Regions from separate parts of the Mesorhizobium sp. M7D.F.Ca.US.004.03.1.1 genome, predicted to be linked through region 2. Evidence: predicted binding sites of a transcription regulator. Region 2 holds the regulator's gene; the other holds the start of a gene.
What was found. Region 2 encodes LexA, which represses DNA repair genes until DNA is damaged. Its sites were predicted from a motif close to TGTTCNNNNTGTGTTCNG; they were not measured.
Positions count from the first base shown of each region.

Region 1 (4,211 bases), on a different contig from region 2:
GGCCAGCGGCAGGGGTGCCAGCAGCGCTTCTTCCTCGCCGCCCTCGACGATGCGGTCGCCGCAAAAGCGTGCCGCCGCCCAGGCAGCACCGGGCGTCGCGGCAAGCCCGGCACGGACATCGAAACCCTGGTGGAAGAAGCGCGACAGGATGTCGTCCAGCATGGCGCGTTCGCCGCCGAACAGATGGGTGCAGCCGGTGACGTCGAGAAACAGGCCATCTGCCTCGTCGAGCGCCACCAGCGGCGTGTAGCGGTCGCACCAGTCGGCAAGACCTTCGAGCAAGCGGCGGTCGGCCTCTGGATCGGCCTCGACGACGTCGATCGACGGATGCATGGCGCGCGCATCGGCGATGCCCATGTCGCGCTTCAGGTGCAGCGCCTCAGCCCGCTCGTCGAGGGCCGAGATGCGCTGCGCGTTGCGGTCGCGATGGCTGATCACGAGCGGTGGGTGAGATGGCGGCAGGTGATCCGACGGCCGGGAACGCCAGGACCGCCCCAGACGCTGCCGCAGGATTCTTTCCACGGCCAGATAGGGAAACCACAGGGACAGGATTCTTTGCCCGTTGTCTTCCCTCGCCCCTTCTTTCGTCGCCCGCTCTTTCGTCAAATGCGCGTTCATCGGGGTTCCACTCCAGTGTGAATTGTCCAGGCAGGGCCGTGCGGCTCTTGCCGATGGTGAGGGTGAAGGCCGGGCGGCCGATCGAGCCGGCGAGCGGCCCGGCGATGGTGTCGCGCGGCGCTGCCGGCGCCGAGGCGACGATGAGGCGGACGGGGGCGGCCGTCGGCTCGGGCTCGGCAGCCTGCCGCAGCAGGAACACCGGCCGGCCGGCCCCTTGCGCCCTTGCATGCAGCCGGCGTGTCGCGGTCAGGTCCAGCCGCTGCGGATTGCCGCGAATTTCCAGGATGACCGCGGCGAGCGCCGTCATCCGGGCCGCCTCCTCGGCGACCCACAGCGCATCGACAAGTCGGGGCGCCTCGGAAAACAGCAATTGCTCCGGCCCGATGCCGAACGAGCCGTGAAGCCCCCGGGCATAGGGAAAACCGGCCTCGCGGAAAATCTCCGTGGTGCCGATCCACAGCACCGGCAACCCCGGCGTTTGCTTGAGGATCAGGCTGGTGAGCGACAGGGCGAAACCGGCGACGGCCCCGGCATCGCGGGTTTGCGTGCCATGGATTTCGCTCAAGGCGGCCTTCGGCAGACCGCCGCTCAGGGCGACATCGAGGCGCCCGACGCCGATGGGCAGGAAAGCATCCGGCAACGCCGCGGCAATGCCGCGCCGGACGATTGTGAGATCGGTGTTGACGTCAGCATCGGAGGTCGCGGCAGCCGGCGCAGCCAAGCGCTCGGGCAGCGTTCCCTCGATTTTCGCGATCTGGCGGCGCAGGGCAAAAACAGTCTCCCGCGCCACGGCGGTCATCGCCATGACGGTCAGCTTCCACTCACAATTGTTCCTGTTATGTTCCTATAGATTCCAGAGGGTGCTGGAAGAGTCAAGCGGAGTCGTGGGGAATTTATTCCTCTCCGCCTGGATGGTGCAGGCGCATCAGCCCGTTCATTTGCCGATCACGGCGTGAAAGCCTATATGCCGGGATCAAAGGACAAAGCATGGCTCGCATCTACAAGACCCGCACCTGGCACGACGAACTCTCGCCCTCAATGGACGAAATGGAGTTCCTGGCGCTGGAGGCGTACGCCCATCTGCCGGAGGATTTTCGCAAGCTGACCGGCGAGATCGTCATCCAGATCGCCGAATTCCCGACCGACGAGATCATGGACGATCTGTCGCTGGAGACGCCGTTCGACCTGCTCGGCCTGTTCGAGGGGCGCGGCATCGCCGAACGCTGGAATCCGCAGACCGGCGAGGGTCCGAACCGCATCACGCTCTACCGCCGCGCCATCCTCGACTACTGGTCCGAAAACGAGGAAACGCTGGGCGACATCGTCACCCACGTGCTGATCCACGAGATCGGCCACCATTTCGGGCTGTCGGACGATGACATGGAGAAGATCGAAGAGGCAGCGGAGTAGGCTGTGCCGATATTCAGGTGAGGCCGGCCTGCAAATGGCGGTCCCCTGCGCTTCCGGTGCTCACGTACCCAAAAGTACGCTCCGCTCCGGTTCTCGGGCACCACCATTTTCGACTCGGCCTGACCTGAATCTCGACACAGCCTGCGCCGGCGCTTTGCAAATCTACCAATCACTCAGCTTGGTATCCGGCCTGTATTCCTGACCGTCGATATCCTTGACCACGGCCTGACCGCAGCGCATCGTCTTGGCTTTCTTGTCGTAGGCATAGGTCGGCGAGCCGAACAGGTGCCAGCCCTTGTTCAGCGCTGCCGTCACCTTGTGGCAAAAGCTGGCGTCGTCCGGGCCGGTCAGAAAGCGGTAGAGTTTCATGTCTCAAGTCCTGTCGTGAATAACCTTAGCCGATTTTTAGTTTAGCATGATCTCTGGACAAACGGACCGTTTGTCCGAGAAAACCGGTTCCCACTTTTCGGGATCATGCTTGATCATGCGCCGATGGCGGCGGCCTTCGCCAGCAGTTTTTCGGCCTGCGCCAGGTGCAGCCGCTCGACCATCTTGCCGTTCAGCGCGATCACGCCCTTGCCGGCATTCTCCGGCAGCGCGAAAGTATCCTTGACCAGGCGGGCCTCGGCCACCGCTTCCTTGGATGGAGCGAAGGCACGGTTTGCGGCTTCGACCTGGGCCGGATGGATGAGGCTCTTGCCGTCGAACCCCATGGCCGCCGCCTCGGTGCATTCATGGGCGAAAGCGTCGAGGTCGCGAAAATCGTTGGAGACGCCATCGAGCATGTCGATGCCGCCGGCGCGCGCGGCCAGCACCATCTGCATCAGCCATGGCACGAGATAGCGCCGGTCCGGTGTCGCCAGCACACCGGTGCCCTTGACCAGATCATTCGTTCCGGCAACGAAACAAGCCAATCGAGAGGCAGGGTCGCGGCCAAGTTCGGCGATGGCGCCGATGTTGAGAAGCGCCTTGGGCGTCTCGATCATCGCCCATAGATTCACGCTGTCGAGGGCAAAATTGTCGTCGAGCACATCGCCGGCCTCGAGCAGGTCGCGCGGCGTGTCGACCTTGGGCAACAGGATGCCGTCGGGTTCGCAGCTTGCCGCGGCCAGCAGGTCGTCGGCGCCCCATTCGCTGGCCAGCGCATTGATGCGCACGACCATCTCGCAGCGCTTGCCAATAGGGTCGGCAACCGGTCGGTTGGCGAAAATGCCGGCCAGTTTTTCGCGCGCGGCGATCTTGTCCGCCGGGACGACGGCATCCTCGAGGTCGATGATGACCGCGTCGCAGGAAAGCTGCGCGATCTTGGCCAGCGCCTTGTCGTTGGATGCCGGGATGTAGAGCACCGAGCGGCGCGGGCGATAGGTTTCCATAGGTGATCTATGCCGCGTGTGGTTGGTGGAGGCAAGCGCGTGCATTAAGGCTCGATCTCCCCCTTGTGGGGGCGCTGTCCGGCAGGACAGAGGGGGCCTGCCAGCTCTGGCCTCTGCACGAAAACTGCACACGCTTGCGGAAAACCTCCTCGGATCCGCCCTGCGATCTCCCCGCCGGCCTGCGAGACAGGCGGCATGCAAAAGCGAGCAAAACCCCGTCTGCCTCATCGGCTGCGCAGCGAAGGCTGGTGGCTGGCCGATCCGCCGCGCGCGAATCCGACGGCGATCCTCATCCCCTTTGTCCGCAAGAGCCCGCCGGCAATCCGGCGGAACGTCATCAGGAAAGCCAGGTCATGACAGCGTTGTTCTCCGCCGCACCGAGCTGTTGCAGCCGCCTTGGCGTTGCCGCCCTGCTGGTCGCGCTGGCGGATTTTCTGTTCTACGGCCAGCCCGCCGGGATCACGGTTTTCCTGTTCGCCCTCGTGATTGCCGCCGCGGTCGTCGCCGTGCATCCGGCGGCTTTCAGCGATGGCAGGGTCTGGCTCAAGCCCATCGCCCTGCTTGTCGCGCTGCTGCCGCTCGCCGAGACCGTCAGCGCCTTGTCGGTGTCAACTGCGCTGGCGGCGCTAGTCGTTTTCGCGCTTTCGCTGAGCGGGCGGCTGCGGCACAGCATCGCCCGCATTGCCGGCCAGATCGCGCTGTTCGGGCTGGCGGCGCCGTTCCGCTTCGCCAGTGATTTCATCCGCTGGCGCAAGACGGCGCGCCGCTTCGGCCGGCGCCGCGTCCGCCTCGCCGCCATCGCCGTCTGGG
Region 1 is NZ_RZQG01000323.1:40-4,250, forward strand. It holds partial or broken gene EN935_RS18500 (DNA polymerase Y family protein) at 1-438, opposite strand, end outside; gene EN935_RS42145 (hypothetical protein) at 380-1,423, opposite strand; gene EN935_RS18510 (metallopeptidase family protein) at 1,606-2,028, shown strand; gene EN935_RS18515 (DUF1737 domain-containing protein) at 2,191-2,397, opposite strand; gene EN935_RS18520 (CoA ester lyase) at 2,511-3,401, opposite strand; gene EN935_RS18525 (DUF4173 domain-containing protein) at 3,755-4,211, shown strand, end outside.
Region 1: the regulator LexA is predicted to act here: its motif matches at 1,447-1,464, upstream of EN935_RS18510 (metallopeptidase family protein).

Region 2 (4,211 bases):
ACATCAGGGCCAGCATTGGTGGCGCCGAAGGTGAGATCGCCGCGGCGCTGATCGTCGGCGTGCGCGCCGGCATTCCCGATGAAATCAATGAAGCGATGCGGCGTACAGGCATCTACCACATCATCTCCATTTCAGGACTGCACATGGCGCTGGTCGCCGGCACCATCATGGGTCTGCTGCGCGGCGCCTTCGCCTTGTTTCCCGACTTTTCCGCGCGTCGTCCGGTCAAGAAATATGCCGCCGCCGCGGCACTGTTCTCGATCGCTGCCTATCTCATCATCTCTGGCGTCGTCGTTGCCGCCGAGCGCAGCTTCATCATGCTGGCGGTGATGCTGATTGCCGTTCTGTTCGATCGGGCCGCACTCACCATGCGCAATCTGGCGATCTCGGCGATCGCCGTCATCGTGGTGTCGCCGCACGAGGTGGTCGGCCCGAGCTTCCAGATGTCCTTCGCGGCAACCGCAGCACTTGTCGGCGCCTATGCCGGCTGGTCGGATCATCGCGCGGGGAAAACCAGACCGCCGCCGCCGAAGCGATCCTTGCCCGGCTTCCTGACGCGAAAATTCCTGCTGGCGGCGGGCGGCTTGGCCATGACATCCATCATCGCCGGCGGCGCCACGGCGCTGTTTGCTATCTGGCATTTTCAGCGTGTGTCGCCGCTAAGCCTGTTCGCCAATCTGGCCATCATGCCAATCGTGTCACTGGTTGTCATGCCTTTCGCCGTCCTCAGTGCGCTGGCGATGCCCTTCGGCGCCGATGGTCCATTCCTTTATGTGATGGGCAAGGGCCTGACCGCGATGATCGCCATGTCCGGATGGATTTCCGAGCGTTCGCCCGTCGATGGAGTCGGATTGATTTCGCAGCAGTCTGTCCTGCTGGTGGCGATTGCCCTGGTCATCGCGACGATGGCGACGACATGGCTACGGCTCGCCGCTCTTCCCTTCGCGCTTGCCGGCCTGCTGACCGTTTCGGATACGCGCACACCCGACGTGCTGATCTCCGAGGACGCTCGACTGGTTGCGTTGCCGATCGGCGGCGGCGAGTTCGCCGTCAGCCGCGCACGGCCGAACGAATTCACCGTCGACAACTGGAAGCGCGCACTGACATCCGAAACCATCGTCGTGCCGGAAGTCTTCACCCAAGGAGACGCACAATTCGAGATCGCGGATGCCCCGGAACTGCCGCCGGGATCGCCGTTCTATTGCACGTCAGGCGTTTGTCTCGCCAGGCGCACGTCCGGCGCGATCATTGCTTATGTCGAGGATCGCAAGGACACGTGGAAAGCCTGCGGCTTCGCCGGGCTGATCGTAATCAATGACGCGACGGCCTATGACGCTTGTCACGATCCGCTGGTTCTCGTCATCACCAAGCGACAACTGGCTCGCAAAGGCAGTGCTGCCGTCTTCTTCGATCGCCAGTCGGCGACCGCGCCGGCAACCGTCAGCTTCGCGGTGGACAGGCCCTACCGGCCTTGGCATGAACAACGCAAATTCTCACGCGAGGCGAGGGGACTGCCGCCCTTCAAGAGACCCGAGAAGCCAGTGGTTAAACCGCAGCTGCCTCAGTAGCGGCGGATCAGGCCGACGAGCTTGCCTTGCACCTTGACCCTGTCCGGCCCGAAAATACGGGTTTCATAGGCCGGATTGGCGGCTTCGAGAGCAATCGAGGCGCCCTTGCGGCGGAACCGCTTCAGCGTCGCTTCCTCTTCATCGACCAGCGCCACGATGATTTCGCCGGGGCTCGCCGTGTCGGCATTGCGGATGATGACGGTGTCGCCGTCGAAAATGCCGGCCTCGATCATCGAGTCGCCCTTGACCTCCAGCGCATAGTGCTCGCCGCCCATGATCATGTCCGGCGGCACCGAGATCGAATGCGTCTGATGCTGAATGGCGTCGATCGGCACACCGGCAGCGATGCGGCCCATCACCGGGATCGACACCGCGGAGACCACGTCGTCGTCATTGCCGGCCGAAGACATCCGCGAAAGCGCCGGCTTGATCTGCCGGCCAAGGCCGCCTTGACCAAGACTGCCCTGGATGACGCTTGGCGAGAATTTTTTTGCCGCGTTGAGGCCGGGCGCGATCGAATCCGGCAGCCGCAGCACTTCCAGCGCGCGTGCCCGGTTGGGCAGCCGGCGAATGAAGCCGCGCTCCTCCAGTGCCGTAATCAGCCGGTGAATCCCGGATTTGGAGGCAAGATCGAGCGCCTCCTTCATCTCATCGAAGGATGGCGGAATGCCGCTTTCCTTCAGGCGTTCATGGATGAACATCAGCAGTTCGTGTTGCTTGCGCGTCAGCATGGCGGCCCCCAAGGTACCTGAAACCAGAATCAGAAAAACAAACCCAGAACAAACACTATCTGTTCCAGTTGTGTTCTGCAACCGTTTAAAGTTTAATGAATTTGTTAAGGTGGCGGAAATTATTCCGCGGTTGCAAGCGGATCTCGTCGACGCCTGCATGCCGTCGCAGTGCGCTTTCCGACATTGAAATTGTTATGGTTAATAGCCTGTGGCCCATCCCGAGATCAGGCCTGGCATGGCTGCCGACAGGCCCCTCGACGGTGGGCTTTCCAGCTTTCGTTTGCCGTGAACGAAACGAAGCCAAAAACGCCAACCTTGGTTAATTATTGTAGCCTGCGCTGGCCACCAGCAACGAACGCATGTGCGAGCTGGAAATTCGTCTCTTCGTCATCCGACCAAGGGGAGAGCCGATGACAACAGATCGTCGAGACGGCTGCGTTAGGTAACGGCCTCCTTGACGGCGAAACGCTGGTCCTTCCATGCACCCGTGCGCAGAATGTCTTCCAGCACCTCGACCGCCAGCCACACATCCTTGTAGCCGACATAGAGCGGCGTGAAGCCGAAACGGATGGTCGATGGCGCGCGGAAATCACCGATCACGCCACGCTCGATCAGCGCCCGCATGATTTGATAGCCATGATCGTGAAGGAACGACACCTGGCTGCCGCGGCTGGTCGTGTCGCGGGTGGTCTCCAGCGTGAGACCATAGGCGCCGCACTTTGCTTCGACGAGCTGGATGAACAGTTCGGTCAGCGCGACGCTTTTCTTTCGCAATGCCGCCATGTCGACGTCGTTCCAGATGGCAAGCGCACCCTTGAGCGCCCGCATCGACAGGACCGGCTGCGTGCCGCACAGAAAGCGGCGGATACCGGTGCCGGCCACGTAACCCTGTTCGAAGGCAAAGGGCCGCGCATGCCCCCACCAGCCGCTGAGTGGCTGGCTGATCTCGCCGTGGTGGCGCCGGGCGGCATAGATGAAGGCCGGCGCGCCCGGACCGCCGTTGAGGTACTTGTAGGTGCAGCCGATGGCGAAGTCGGCATTTGCGTGATCGAGCTCGACCGGCAGAGCACCCGCGGTGTGGCACAGATCCCAGACGATCAGCGCTCCGGCCGCATGAGCCTTGCGCGTCAGCGCCGCCATGTCCCGCAGTTCACCCGATTTGTAATTGACGTGGTTGACCAGCACCACCGCGACGTTTTCGTCGATCAGCTCTTCGATGGTTGGCGCGTCGACGCCCGCGAGGCGCAGCAGGACGCCATCCCGAGTCGAGGCCACCCCTTCGGCGATGTACAGGTCGGTGGGAAAACTGTCACCCTCGGCGACGATGGCCAACCGGCCGGGCCGCATCTCCAGCGCCGCATGCAGCACCTTGTAGATGTTGGTCGACGTCGTGTCGCAGACGACGGTCTGGCCGGCCGCGGCTCCGATCAGGCGCCCGAGCTGGTCACCGAGTTCGATCGGCATCTCGAACCATCCGGCCGTATTCCAGGCCCGGATGAGATCCTGGGCCCATTCCTTGGTCGCTGCCTGTTGCAGCTCGCCGAAAACGGCATGCGACGCTGCCCCAAGTGAATTGCCGTCGAGATAGATCACGCCTTCCGGCAGGATGAAACGATCGCGCATGGCACGCAGCGGATCCGTGGCATCCATCGCTTCGATTGCAGCGAGATCAGGAATTCCACTCATGGTCGGTCAGTCCTCGGTTGTTCGCGAAGGGTTTTCCGCCACAGAGCGTCCCCTCAGTGAGCTTGTTTTCATTTCGATGATGTCAGAGCCGGGTGCGGACCGTCCACAGCTCCGGGAACAGCACGACCTCGAGCATCTTCTTGAGATACGAAGCACCCGACGTGCCGCCGGTGCCGCGTTTCAGACCGATGATGCGCTCGACCGTGGTGACGTGGTTGAAGCGCCA
Region 2 is NZ_RZQG01000471.1:14-4,224, reverse strand. It holds partial or broken gene EN935_RS23055 (ComEC/Rec2 family competence protein) at 1-1,568, shown strand, start outside; gene lexA (transcriptional repressor LexA) at 1,562-2,299, opposite strand; gene kynU (kynureninase) at 2,738-3,985, opposite strand; partial or broken gene EN935_RS23040 (tryptophan 2,3-dioxygenase family protein) at 4,068-4,211, opposite strand, start outside.